Regions from separate parts of the Brucella sp. NBRC 12950 genome, predicted to be linked through region 1. Evidence: predicted binding sites of a transcription regulator. Region 1 holds the regulator's gene; each other region holds the start of a gene.

Region 1 (4,304 bases):
CCTTTGTAGAACGGACATCAGGCGCTATTATCGTCCTGCTCCTGTTCCTGGCAGTAATGAACATTGCAGCAATTATTCTGCGCCGCCGCTTTGAGCGCCGCTGGTAAACGGGAGAGAAATGATGAATCTCATGACTGAACGATCTCTCGAAAAAGCCGTAGGAGAAAAGATGAACACCAACGCCCCCTCCGTTAAGATGCGCGGTGACAAGGTCTGCGTGTTTTATGGCGAGAAGCAGGCTCTGTTCGAAGTCGATCTGGAAGTTCCGGAAAAGATGGTCACAGCGCTGATCGGTCCTTCGGGTTGCGGCAAGTCTACCTTCCTGCGTTCGCTTAACCGCATGAACGACACCATCGAAGGTTGCCGCATCGCGGGCAAGATCACGCTCGACAACGAAGACATCTACGATCCGAAGATCGACGTTGTTGAATTGCGCGCTCGCGTTGGCATGGTGTTCCAGAAGCCAAATCCATTTCCGAAGTCGATCTTTGAAAACGTCGCCTATGGCCCACGTATTCACGGCCTTGCCCGCAACAAGACCGATCTCGAAGAAATCGTTGTCACCAGCTTGCAGAAGGCCAGCCTCTTTGAAGAGGTCAAGGATCGTCTGCATGATGCCGGCACCGGTCTTTCCGGTGGTCAGCAGCAGCGTCTGTGCATCGCGCGCGCTATTGCCGTCAGTCCCGAAGTGATCCTGATGGATGAGCCTTGCTCGGCACTCGATCCGATCGCGACCGCCAAGGTTGAAGAGCTGATCGACGAACTGCGCCAGAACTACACCATCGTCATCGTTACACACTCCATGCAGCAGGCCGCACGCGTTTCGCAGCGTACTGCCATGTTCCATCTGGGCAATCTGGTGGAAGTGGGTGATACGGACGTGATGTTCACGGCACCGACCGAAAAGCGCACGCAGGACTACATCACCGGTCGCTTTGGCTAATTAATTGGAACGGGAGCGGCGGCTGGTTTGATAACAAAGCTGTTTGGCTTCCCCGCAATTTACATTGAGGTCTATTATGGCGTCTCAGCATACTGTTAGCGCTTACGACGAAGAACTGCAGTTCCTCACGCATAAGATCGCCGAGATGGGCGGTCATGCAGAGCGCATGGTCGAGCAGTCCGTTGCAGCGATTGTCAATGCCGACAATGCACTTGCCCAGCGTGTTATCTCCGACGATCTCATCCTCGATGCAAGTGAGCGCGAGATTGATGATAAGGCCGTAATGATTATCGCCAAGCGCCAGCCAATGGCTGTCGATCTGCGTGAAATCATCGGCTCGATCCGTATCTCTGCCGATCTGGAGCGCGTTGGCGATCTTGGCAAAAATATTGCTAAGCGCGTTGCTGCGGTTTCGGAATCGCGCCAGCCGGTCAAGCTCTATCGCGGCCTTGAAACCTTGGCTGAGCTGGCACTCACCCAACTCAAAGACGTGCTCGATGCCTATGCAACGCGCTCGGTACAGCAGATCAACGTCGTTCGCGACCGCGATGACGAAATTGACTCGATGTACACTTCGCTGTTCCGCGAGTTGTTGACCTACATGATGGAAGATCCGCGCAACATTTCCGCCTGCACGCATCTTCTGTTTTGCGCAAAGAACATCGAGCGCATTGGCGATCACGCAACCAACATTGCTGAGACGGTCTATTACATCGTGACCGGTCTGCAAATGCCTGCGGAGCGCCCAAAAGAAGACCTGAGCCACGGTATCGTCGTGGACGAGGCGCGTAAATCCTAAGAACATCTGGCACCGCATTCGTGCGGTCCAGATGCCTGCATGAATATGAAAAACGCGACGGCACGCGGTCGATCGGGGGCTTGTATCTTCCGCTGCCTCAAGCGCATCCCAAAAAGTGCGAAGCGATTTTGGGAAGTATATGCGATAAAAACAAGTGCTTAGAGCATGATCCAATTTAGTCGGATCACAGGCGCTCTAAATTTTGGATAGGAAATACTGGATGTCACAGGCACCCAAGATTGCTGTGGTTGAAGACGAAGAAGCCCTGAGTGTACTCCTGCGTTATAACCTCGAAGCCGAGGGGTATCAGGTTGACGCGATGCTGCGCGGCGATGAAGCCGAAATCGCACTTCGTGAAAATGTGCCGGATCTTCTTATTCTGGACTGGATGCTCCCTGGTGTTTCCGGGATCGAGCTGTGCCGCCGTCTGCGCCAGTGGCCGGAAACAGAGCGCCTGCCGATCATCATGTTGACCGCACGCGGTGAAGAAAGCGAACGCGTTCGTGGCCTGAGCGTGGGTGCCGATGATTATGTCGTCAAACCTTTTTCGACACCGGAATTGCTGGCTCGCGTCAAAGCCATGCTCCGTCGCGCCAATCCGAGTGTCCTGTCGCATGTGCTGAAAGTCGGCGATCTTGTTCTCGACCGCCAGCAGCATCGCGTCTATCGCAAGGAAAAGGAAGTCCGTCTCGGACCGACAGAATTCCGCCTGCTCGAATATTTCATGATGTCGCCGGGCCGTGTCTTCTCGCGCAGCCAGTTGCTTGATGGCGTCTGGGGGCCAGACATTTATGTCGATGATAGAACAGTCGACGTGCATGTCGGACGTCTTCGCAAGGCAATTAATGTTGGTCGCGCGCTTGATCCTATCCGCACGGTACGCGGTGCTGGATACTCATTCGGATAACCAAATCTCGATTTGCAGAACCCTATACAAGCGGCTCGTTGCTGAAAATGCGACGGGCCGTTTTGCATATTCGGCAAGAACGTTACGACTCAGTTCCAACCTTCCGATTCGGAATTCAATATCCACAACGTGCCAAAACGGCCAGTATCACACGATGTTACAATGATCGTGACAAAGTTGAAGAGCCGGCGAAATCGAGGTCAAAAGCAGCATCGAAAAAGCTTAAAAAGACGCTTGCGTAAAATCTTGAAACATCGGCGAAATAAGGCAGTGATGTGGCCTGTATTTCAGCAAATTGAATCGCGTTAAATCAATAACTTATAAGATTTGCTAAATCACGTTAAGGATTTGTTAATAAATTTAAGGGGTTTGTGGGGAAAATTAAGCTCTGGATTCGGGTTCAATCTGCCTCTGTTTTGGAGGTGTCATGACTTTTGGAATTTGACCATTCGCCTTTTTTTGGCCTAAAAATTCTAAAACCTTGAATGCAATGAGTGACAGCAGAACGTTTATTTTATGATTTTCGTTCTATTTGGCTGGAGCGCCGGGCATCTTAGAAGGATGTGCAAAGGCTGCTCTGTTAGTTCAAATCTGCTGCATAGTTTTATGCGGTGGCACCACAGCCAGGTTTCAAACGCCTTTTGCGGGGCGGAGGCCAGGTTGGATCAGTTAAGGGTCCTAACTATGAGACTGAGCCGTTGACGCGCGCTTCGAAATGGAAATTGCCCGTTATTCTAGGGCTGCTGGTTGCGCCATTTTTGGTGACGGGTTGCACGACGACCAGTGGTACGACCAAAACCAAAACCGAAAAGACGGCGGCGGCTAGCCACGTCAAGACAGTCAATGGCGTCAAGACTTTCACATACACCGCCAAAGACCGCGAATGCCTCGAACGTGCGATGTTCTTCGAATCCAACCGTTCAAGCCCCGATGGTCTGATGGCCGTTGGTACGGTTGTGATGAACCGTCTCGCTTCGGGTAGCTATCCGGATACGATCTGCGGCGTTGTTGGTCAGAAGAACCAGTTTGCGCCCGGCGTTCTGACACGCAAGATGAATTCAAAGGCTATGCCTGACGTTCAGGCAACAGCCGATGCTGTTCTTAAGGGCAAGCGTCATCCATCGCTGAAGAACTCGATGTTCTTCCACACGGCTGGCTTGAAGTTCCCTTACCGCAACATGCATTACGTGCTGGTTGCTGGCGGAAACTCCTTCTACGAAAAGCGTGGTCGCGATGGCGAACTGGAAAATCCGGTTCCACAGACCCCGTACAATCTGGCCTATGCTTCTACTCCACAGGCACCATCCATGCCTGAAGGTCCGTTCTACAACGTAACCGATCAGCAGGATGCGACTGTTCCGCAGGCACAGCCAACAGTGCAGGTTGCATTGGCTGAAGCAGCGAAGACGACAGAAACCCAGCAGAATGGCGGCGTCGGCCCACAGGCTCGTGGTGATCGTTTGGCTGCTCTGCCTGTCAAACCAGCGGAAAAGCCGGTTATGACACAGGTGGCAAGCTATCAGCCGACATTCGATGAAACGGCTCCGGCTGCGGAAAATGTATCTCTCGGCTATACCGCCGATAAGAAGCATGTCGATGCAATCGGCGCGATGCTTCTGTCGCAGGAACGACCGGAATTACCACTTTAAAAGCTG
Region 2 (4,304 bases), on a different contig from region 1:
GGCCCTGTGACGGGTGATTATCATCACGATTAAGGTTTGATGACAGCTGCTAAGGAAGCTTGATCACGACGAACTGGGTAAACTGGTCGGCATTGAAATTATTGTCAGACACCATCACCAGCGTTTTCGCACCATCGATTTCCGGACCCCATGTGATGGATTCGATATTGTCGATATCGAGGCCGAACGTACCTTCATCAAGACGCAGCAAGAGTTCTTTCTTCAACGGTGTGGCTGCGATCCCCTCAAGCGATGATTTGCTGTTCACATCAGTCGCACCTTCGAAGGATGCGCGATAAACGCTGATGCGATTGCCCACACCGTGAGCGTAGCTTCGCTCCACAGTGAGAAGATTCGACCCATCCGTCATGAACTCGCTTAATCCATTGTCGTTCCAGAAAGGCGGTAGCGTTGCCTTTGCGAAAACCGGATCAGTTTCATAGACATGTTCGGCGGTTGCTTGACCCGATGCGATATCGAAGGAGATGATGCGCGACTTGCTGCCTTTATCAAGCGTGGCAATCTCGCCATCCTGAGCCAGCGCATTTTCAGTGCCTGCAAGCAGCGTCTTGCCGTCCGTAGTGACGGCGAGACTTTCAAAAGCCAGATTGCTTCGCGTGCCGCGCGTCTTATTCTCATCTGGCAAATACGCTTCCGGCAGTTTGAATTCACGAACAAAGCTTCCATCGAGCTTCATTTCACGAACAGAAGGCTTGCCTTTGCGGTCGCCTTCGCTGGACCAGTAAAGCGTCTGGCTTTGAGCGTTGAAGCGAATGCTTTCCGCATCGACATCCTTGATTGCAAAAGGCTTTCCCTCGGCATCAAGCAGGGTGTTGGTTTCCAGAATATCCAATCCGTGAATGCCGGATGCGTCAATATCGAGTTTTAGTTTGTAGAAACGGGCAGGTGCCTTCTCTGAACGGTCATCAGAAATTGCATAATAGATATTTTGGGCCGGATCGTAATCAAGACCGGAAATGCCGCCAAACTCAACGCCATTGAGTTTCAGGCCCGTAGGCAGAACAAACTCGCCGACCAAAGCGGACACTTTTTCTTGCGCAAAGACAGGAAGCACTGTGCTGAGAAGAAGTGCCGTCAATGGAATGGTCGAGAGCGTTTTGCGTATCATATGTCACCTGTCTGATTGATCCGCAGACAATTAGCCCAAGTTTTTTACACCTGCATGAATACGAGAGAATTTGAAAAATTATTATTTAAAAACAAATAGATGGATAAAATAAGCTGTTCTTGTGGGCGGCAGACTCCTTGTTTAGTGGGTGAGTTGCCCTCTCAATAGCCGGCAAAGCAAGTTTTACCAATTAATCGGCAAACTGTTATACCAGTGTCATCTAGCTTTCTTATCTGACCCTCACACGCATTACACAGTGGGGATTTCTGATATGCGCAAACTGCTTCTTGCTCTCGCCTCAGCAACCATGCTGACGACTGCGGCTGGTGCTGCAACCGTCTATCCAATTGACCGGGCGACAATCCTTGTCAATTCGCCCTTCGACTTCAAGGTTGAGTTCGATAAGGTCGTTAAGCCAGAGGACGTGAAAGTTACCGTTAATGGCCAGGACTATGAAGCTGTTTTTGGCAGCAAAGCCGAGTTTACCGCTGAAGAAAAAGGCGCAGAAGACAAGGTTTTGGGTTCCGCTCTCATTCTTCGCGGACTGAAAATCGGCAAGGCCGGTGACTACAAGGTTGAAGTTTCTGCAGGCGACGAAACCAAGTCAGTCAATTGGGATGTCTATGCGACCGGCAATGAAGCCAAAGCCAAGAACATCATCTTCTTGATTGCTGATGGTCTGTCGGTTGCTCACCGTACAGGCGCGCGCATCATGTCGAAGGGCATGAGTGAGGGTAAAGCCAATGGTCGCCTCAACATGGATGATATTCCGCCTGTTGCTTTCATCGGAACGTCTTCTACCCATTCGATTGCGACTGACAGTGCCAACACCATGTCTGCTTATATGACCGGCCATAAGTCACGCGTGAATGCACTTGGCGTTTATGCCGACCGTACGCCTGACAGCCAGGACGACCCAAAGGTTGAAACCATTGCAGAAGCAATGCGTCGTGAAACCAAGAAGTCCATCGGCATTGTTTCGACATCCGAACTTCAGGACGCCACACCGGCCGCGCTGGTCGCACATACGCGCAAGCGTTCCGACAAGGCTGATATTGTTGGAATGATGTATGATGTGAAGCCTGATGTCATTCTTGGTGGCGGTTCTGCTTACTTCCTTGCAAAGGATGTTCCAGGTTCCAAGCGCAAGGACGACAAGGATTATATTCAGTTGTTCAAGGATGCCGGATACGCGCTGGTCACAAGTAAGGACGAGCTTGCTGCATCGGGTGAGTCAAATCAGGACAAGCTCCTCGGTCTTTTCCATACCGGCAATCTCGACGTCACGCTTGATCGCGAATTCCTCAAGAAGGGTACGGTCGACAAATTCCCCAACCAGCCAGGTCTTGTGGAAATGACCAAGACGGCTCTTGAAAAGCTCTCCAAGAACCCGGAAGGCTTCTTCCTGATGGTTGAAGGCGCATCGGTTGATAAGATGAGCCATCCGCTTGATTGGGATCGCGCACTTGTCGAAACCATCGAGTTCGACAAGGCCGTTGGCGTTGCCCGCGAATTTGCAGAAAAGAACCCGGACACGATGATTATCGTCACCGGCGATCACACCCATGGCGTTGCCATCATTGGAACAGTTGATGACGAAAAGCCGGGCGATGAAATGCGCGAAAAGGTTGGCACTTATGATGCCGCCGGATTCCCGAATTACGAAGACACCAATGGCGACGGTTACCCGGATCGCATAGATGTTTCGCGTCGTCTGTTCCTCGCCGCCAATAACGGTCCGGATCATTACGAAACCTTCCGTCCAAAGATGGATGGCGCCTTCGTGCCGGCCGTTAAGAACGAGAAGGGCGAATATGTAGCCAATGAGGCTTACAAGGATGTTCCGGGCGCAGTCTTCGTTCAGGGCAACATTCCTAAGGAAGATGACACCGGCGTTCACGCTGTCGATGACGTTGTTCTTCAGGCAACGGGTCCAGGCTCCGAGGGTCTTCGCGGCTATATGGAACAGAGCGATGTTTACCGTGTGCTTGCTGACACCTTTGCGCTCGGCAAGGCAAAGTCTGAGTAATCTTCGTTTGAGTAAGGGCAGGCGGGTTTTCCGCCTGTCCACTTACCTTCAGGAGGATAGGATGCGCACAGGACCGCATTTCAATCGCAGGCAACTCATGCTTGGTGCATTGGCAACTGCGCCTTTGATGTGCGTTGCAAACAGGGTACAAGCCGCAGAGCAGCTTGGCTTTGACAATCTGTATAAAAGCTTTGGCGTTCTGGGTCTGGAGTTTTCCGATCAGGTCAAAAATGCTTCCGGCAAGGAAGTGGCAATCAGCGGGTTCATGGCACCGCCACTCAAGGCTGAAGCCAATTTCTTCGTACTGACCGAAATTCCGATGTCGATCTGCCCATTCTGCTCGTCAGATTCGGATTGGCCCGATAATATCATGGTCGTCTATCTGGCATCCAAACAGACGTTCGTACAGTTCAACGCGCCGATTCTGACGCGCGGTACGTTGGAATATGGTTCATGGACAGATCCTGAAACGGGTTTCGTCAGTCAGCTTCGTCTGCGTGATGCTTCTTTCGAAACGGTCTGACGATGATGCTTGCCAAGCCATCGGGCCTGTCGCTCGATATTGCCGATCTGGAAGTGCGCTTTCAAGGTTTGGCTCTCCCTGTGCTTTCCATTGAAAAGTTTAATCTGGCTGCTGGTGGTCATCTGGCAATTACCGGTGCCTCCGGCTCGGGCAAAAGCACGATGGTCAACGCCATAACGGGGCTCGAACCTGTGAAATCCGGCAAAGTGGTGTGGGGCGAAACGGAAATCAGCAGCCTGTCTTCCTTCAGGCGTGATGCATTTCGTGCGCGCAACATCGGTCTGGTGATGCAGGATTTTCACTTGTTTCCCGGCCTTTCGGCACTGTCCAATGTGCTATTGCCGCTCAAATTGAGTTTTGGGGTGAAAGCTGACGATCGCACGCGCGCTCTTCAATTGCTTCAAACAGTCGGAATAGCTCGCCCCGACCAACATATCGAAACGCTGTCGCGCGGTGAGATGCAGCGCGTGGCTATCGCGCGTGCGCTTCTTTCTAAGCCCGGCGTGATCGTGGCCGATGAGCCGACAGCAAGCCTTGATCAGAAAACTGGGGCGGATGTCGCTGAGCTTCTGGTTCGGCTTGCCACCGAAGAAAAGGCGACATTGGTGGTCGTCACGCATGAT
Region 3 (4,304 bases), on a different contig from region 1:
AAGAAGGTCTCAGGGATGGCTGCGGCCTCAATATATCCATAGCCCGACGGCAGAGGCAGCGCAGTAGTTTCATTCACAGTTGCATATTCTGCATAGCCGCCACCGGCAAGCAGCGCCACGACCTGATCGCCGATGCGATAGCGTTTCACACCCTCGCCGATCGCAACGATGTCACCGGCAATTTCAAGCCCCGGTATGTCCGACGCGCCGGGTGGCGGCGCATAACTGCCCTGACGCTGCAACACATCTGGCCGGTTCACACCTGCCGCCCGAACCCGCACCAGCACCTCGCCTGCCTTCGGCTCGGGCACCGAGCGCTGTACGGAACGCAATACATTGGCGTCGCCCGGCTCGGAAATTTCGATTGCGGTCATCTGGGAAGGCAATTCAGCCATCATGATCAAAGCTCCTGTTCAAATCTCTCGTCGCAGAAATACCGCACACACAACTGCACAAATACATCCTGCTCATTTTCAGAGAATTCATCATCGATTTCTGGAAATATATATGCGAAGATTCAAGGTGTTATAGCATTTCCAGCAAAAGTGCGAAGCGGTTTTGCGTCGGATAATGCGTAAAAACAAACAGTTACAGCGGTTCCAACGATTCTTTCTTAACTGAAACCGCTGTAAATCTTTTCTGTCTTTATAAGCACGCCATAGACTCCGGAGGAAGGCCATGAGCGGTTTTGATGAAGAGGTCAAAAAGCCACGCGAAAGCGTCGTTCTCAGCGAGGATGAGCTGTCTCTGCTGTCGGTGATCGAAATCGACCAGCGTATCGCTTTGCTACAATCCGAAATCGAACGTCTGAAAGCAGAAAGGCTCCGAAAGGGCGACAGCCGCGCGGCCGCAGAAGCTCTTTTCCGCTGAGGCAGAAGCTCTTTTCCGCTGAGGCGGCACGTTTTCGCCTCAGTATCAGAGATAAATCAAAGCCACTTCAATAGGGCTTCATGAAATTCCGGGAACGTAATATTGCGTATTTACATTCAGGTTCTGGCGCTGCTTTGCGGCACAGCCTTTCTCTTGATGGCCTCTGGCCTGCATGGCCTGTTGCTGCCGTTGCGCGGCGGACTTGAAGGCTTCTCCGTTGCTTCACTTGGTATGCTGGGCACGACATGGGCGGGCGGTTTTGTCGCTGGCTGCATTTTCGCCCCGCGCCTGGTGCGACGTGTCGGCCATGTCCGCGCTTTTGGCTGTTTTGCAGCTTCCGCCGCCATCATCGCTCTTTTGTCAGGCATCTATATCGATGCAATCTCATGGATCATTCTGCGAACCTTCACCGGCTTCTCGATGGCAGGCGCTTTCATGGTGATCGAAAGCTGGCTGAACGAGCGCGCCACCAATGAGTCCCGCGGCAAGATTTTCGGCCTCTATATGATGGTCAACTATGGTGCCACCATGAGCGGCCAAATGATGGTGGCAAATGGCGATATCAGGAGTGATCATCTGTTCATGATCACCGGCATTCTTTTCTGCCTGGCACTGATCCCCACCGCCATGTCGACAGCGGTAAGCCCAAAACCGCTGACCGAAGTACAGCTTGATCTCAAGGCGCTTTACCGCAATTCACCTGCCGCCTTCGTCGGCTGCATCCTGATTGGCATAGCGAATGGTGCCTGGGGTACACTTGGCGCTGTTTTCGGCGCAAAATCGGGCATTTCAACCACCGAAATCGCGCTTATGGTCAGCGTAACCATCGCAGCTGGTGCCTTGATGCAAATCCCGGTCGGGCGAATTTCCGACCTGATAGACCGGCGTTATGTTCTGGCCGGTGTAGCTTCTCTCGCAGCCTTTGTCGGCCTTATGGCCTTCATCATCGGCCCGTCCAATGGCAAGGTCATCATCATTATGACCGGCTGCTATGGCGCGCTGGCCTATGCGCTTTACCCGGTTGCCGTCGCCCACGCAAATGACCATGCCTCGGCGGAAAGCTTTGTGAAAGTATCGAGCGGATTGCTGTTGCTTTATGGCTTCGGCACGATGCTGGGGCCGCTGCTTGCAGCCGCTGCCATGGATATCTTCTGGCCATCGGGGCTGTTTGCCATCACAGCGCTCTCGCATATTTCCATCACAGCCTATGCGCTGTTCCGCTCACGCAAGAGGGCATCCGTGCCAAAGGCTGAAAAGGAACAGTTCAAGAGTATGCCGTCTGTGAAAAGTGCAACTCCTGAAGCCATGAACCTTGATCCAAGGGCTGAAGCGGAGGGCTGAGCACCCGCTTCAGATAGACAACAAAAAAGCAGCGAATATTCGCTGCTTTCTTCGGTGTCTTTTAAAGCATTTTCGGCAAAATTGCGAAGCGGTTTTGCGTGGGATAATGCGATAAAAACAGGAAATGCTCTATGGTGAGCACCTTTGCAAAATCATTTGATTTTAAAAGCTGATGTGCGGCGGCTGTTGCACAGCCGCCAATATCAGTAACAGTACCATCCTGTTGATCATCACCAACGGCGATTGAAATACCGTTTAAAACTCCTGTGTTTAATGTCGTGTCACCTGAGTTTTAAGTTTCTCGATCTGCTCCTTGAGAACGAGTTTCTTGCGCTTGAGAGAAGTAACATGCAGGTCATCAATTGCCGGTGACGCTAAAGCCTCGGAGATTTCCTCTTCCAAAGCGCCGTGCTTCTGTTCAAGCGTGGCAAGATGGGACTCGATAGCCATCATCAATTCTCCTTTGAATGATTACCCAAAGGACAGAGCCATGTAGCAGTTTTGCCAACAGAATGGCTCCATCCGCTCTCACCTGCGCAAACGCCCGGTACACCTCCTGTTATCCTGGCCAATTACGCAGTCCCGGCTGCCATTCAACAGTTTGTCAGTCGAAACTTCCGGCAACCGTTGTTCATGACAGAACAATGACACTGTGGCATGAGTTTGGTGGAAAGTCGAATTTGTTTTGGTAGCATTTTCCAATCACGAAAAATGTGATAAAGGCTTCGCTCGAAACGGGTCTGCCCCAATCTGGTGCGGCCCGTAATATCATTCTGGAACAATACGGGGCAAACCGCATGTCCGATCAGGAACAGGCCGAAATCAGATTGGCCGTAGCACGTCTGAAACAGGAACACGCGGATTTCGATGCAGCCATAAACGCCATGATGCAGGTGGGCTGCGATCAGCTGCGCATTCAGCGCATGAAAAAGAAAAAACTCGCTATCAAGGACAAGCTGCAGGAAATGGAAGATCAGGTCATCCCTGACATCATCGCCTGAGCATCTGACAAAAGACGTTTTACAGCCGGGGTTCGCCCGGCTTTGTTTTTCAATATACCAACCACCAAACGATTGAAGCGGAGCAGGAAGGATCAATGAGCGTGAGTGCAGACGTCGCCATCATCATGGGCAGCCAGTCCGATTGGGAAACCATGCGTCATGCAGCAGACACACTGGAGGCTCTCGGCATTTCGTTTGACGCCCGCATCGTCTCTGCGCATCGCACACCAGACCGCCTCGTCGCTTTCGCCAAAGGCGCAAAGGCTGAGGGCTTCAAGGTCGTGATCGCCGGCGCCGGTGGCGCAGCTCACCTTCCCGGCATGGCAGCAGCCATGACCCCTCTTCCAGTCTTTGGTGTGCCCGTGCAGTCAAAAGCACTTTCCGGACAGGACTCTCTCCTTTCGATTGTGCAGATGCCAGCAGGTATTCCGGTCGGCACGCTCGCTATCGGTCGCGCCGGTGCCGTCAATGCTGCTCTGCTTGCAGCAGCCGTTCTCGCACTTTACGACGATGCACTGGCTGCCCGTCTTGACGAATGGCGCACAGCGCAAACCGAAAGCGTCGCTGAACGCCCATCGGACGAGGTCTGATATGGCAAATTCCGCACTGAAGGCTGGATCAACGATCGGCATTATCGGCGGCGGCCAGTTGGGTCGTATGCTGGCCATGGCAGCCGCACGCCTTGGCTATGAGACGGTCATTCTGGAGCCACAGGCAGATTGCCCGGCGGCTCAGGTGGCAAATCGCCAGATCATTGCAGCCTATGATGATCCCACTGCTCTTGCTGAGCTTGCGGCGGCCTCCGACGTTATCACCTATGAATTCGAGAACGTGCCGGTATCGGCAGCAGACAAGCTTGCAGAATCGGCGCTCGTTTTCCCACCACCGGCAGCGCTTGAAATCTCGCAGGATCGCTTCACCGAGAAGCAGTTCCTCAATGAAAGCGGTATTGAGACTGCGCCCTGGCGCCTTGTCGATGATGAAGAAACGCTCATTGCAGCGCTCGGTGCTTTGGGAGAACGCGGCATTCTGAAAACCCGCCGTCTCGGCTATGACGGCAAGGGGCAGGTTCGCCTGACGTCGCTTGATGAG

The links. Region 1 encodes PhoB, which activates phosphate uptake and scavenging genes when phosphate is short. Its sites were predicted from a motif close to TGTCATNNANCTGTCAT; they were not measured.
Region 2: QSJ70_RS07020 (alkaline phosphatase) is a predicted target of PhoB. The motif match lies at 1,344-1,360, and genes of this name have one in related genera.
Region 3: QSJ70_RS19595 (YdcH family protein) is a predicted target of PhoB. The motif match lies at 2,845-2,861, and genes of this name have one in related genera.

What each region holds. Positions count from the first base shown of each region.
Region 1 is NZ_BSQC01000004.1:171,498-175,801, reverse strand. It holds gene pstA (phosphate ABC transporter permease PstA) at 1-107, shown strand, start outside; gene pstB (phosphate ABC transporter ATP-binding protein PstB) at 170-943, shown strand; gene phoU (phosphate signaling complex protein PhoU) at 1,020-1,742, shown strand; gene phoB (phosphate regulon transcriptional regulator PhoB) at 1,963-2,649, shown strand; gene QSJ70_RS08190 (cell wall hydrolase) at 3,348-4,298, shown strand.
Region 2 is NZ_BSQC01000003.1:353,677-357,980, forward strand. It holds gene QSJ70_RS07015 (esterase-like activity of phytase family protein) at 50-1,129, opposite strand; gene QSJ70_RS07020 (alkaline phosphatase) at 1,401-3,158, shown strand; gene QSJ70_RS07025 (hypothetical protein) at 3,220-3,681, shown strand; gene QSJ70_RS07030 (ABC transporter ATP-binding protein) at 3,684-4,304, shown strand, end outside.
Region 3 is NZ_BSQC01000012.1:117,084-121,387, reverse strand. It holds gene QSJ70_RS19615 (NAD(P)H-quinone oxidoreductase) at 1-398, opposite strand, end outside; gene QSJ70_RS19610 (DUF1192 domain-containing protein) at 679-870, shown strand; gene QSJ70_RS19605 (MFS transporter) at 973-2,211, shown strand; gene QSJ70_RS19600 (YdcH family protein) at 2,482-2,664, opposite strand; gene QSJ70_RS19595 (YdcH family protein) at 3,009-3,212, shown strand; gene purE (5-(carboxyamino)imidazole ribonucleotide mutase) at 3,314-3,802, shown strand; gene QSJ70_RS19585 (5-(carboxyamino)imidazole ribonucleotide synthase) at 3,804-4,304, shown strand, end outside.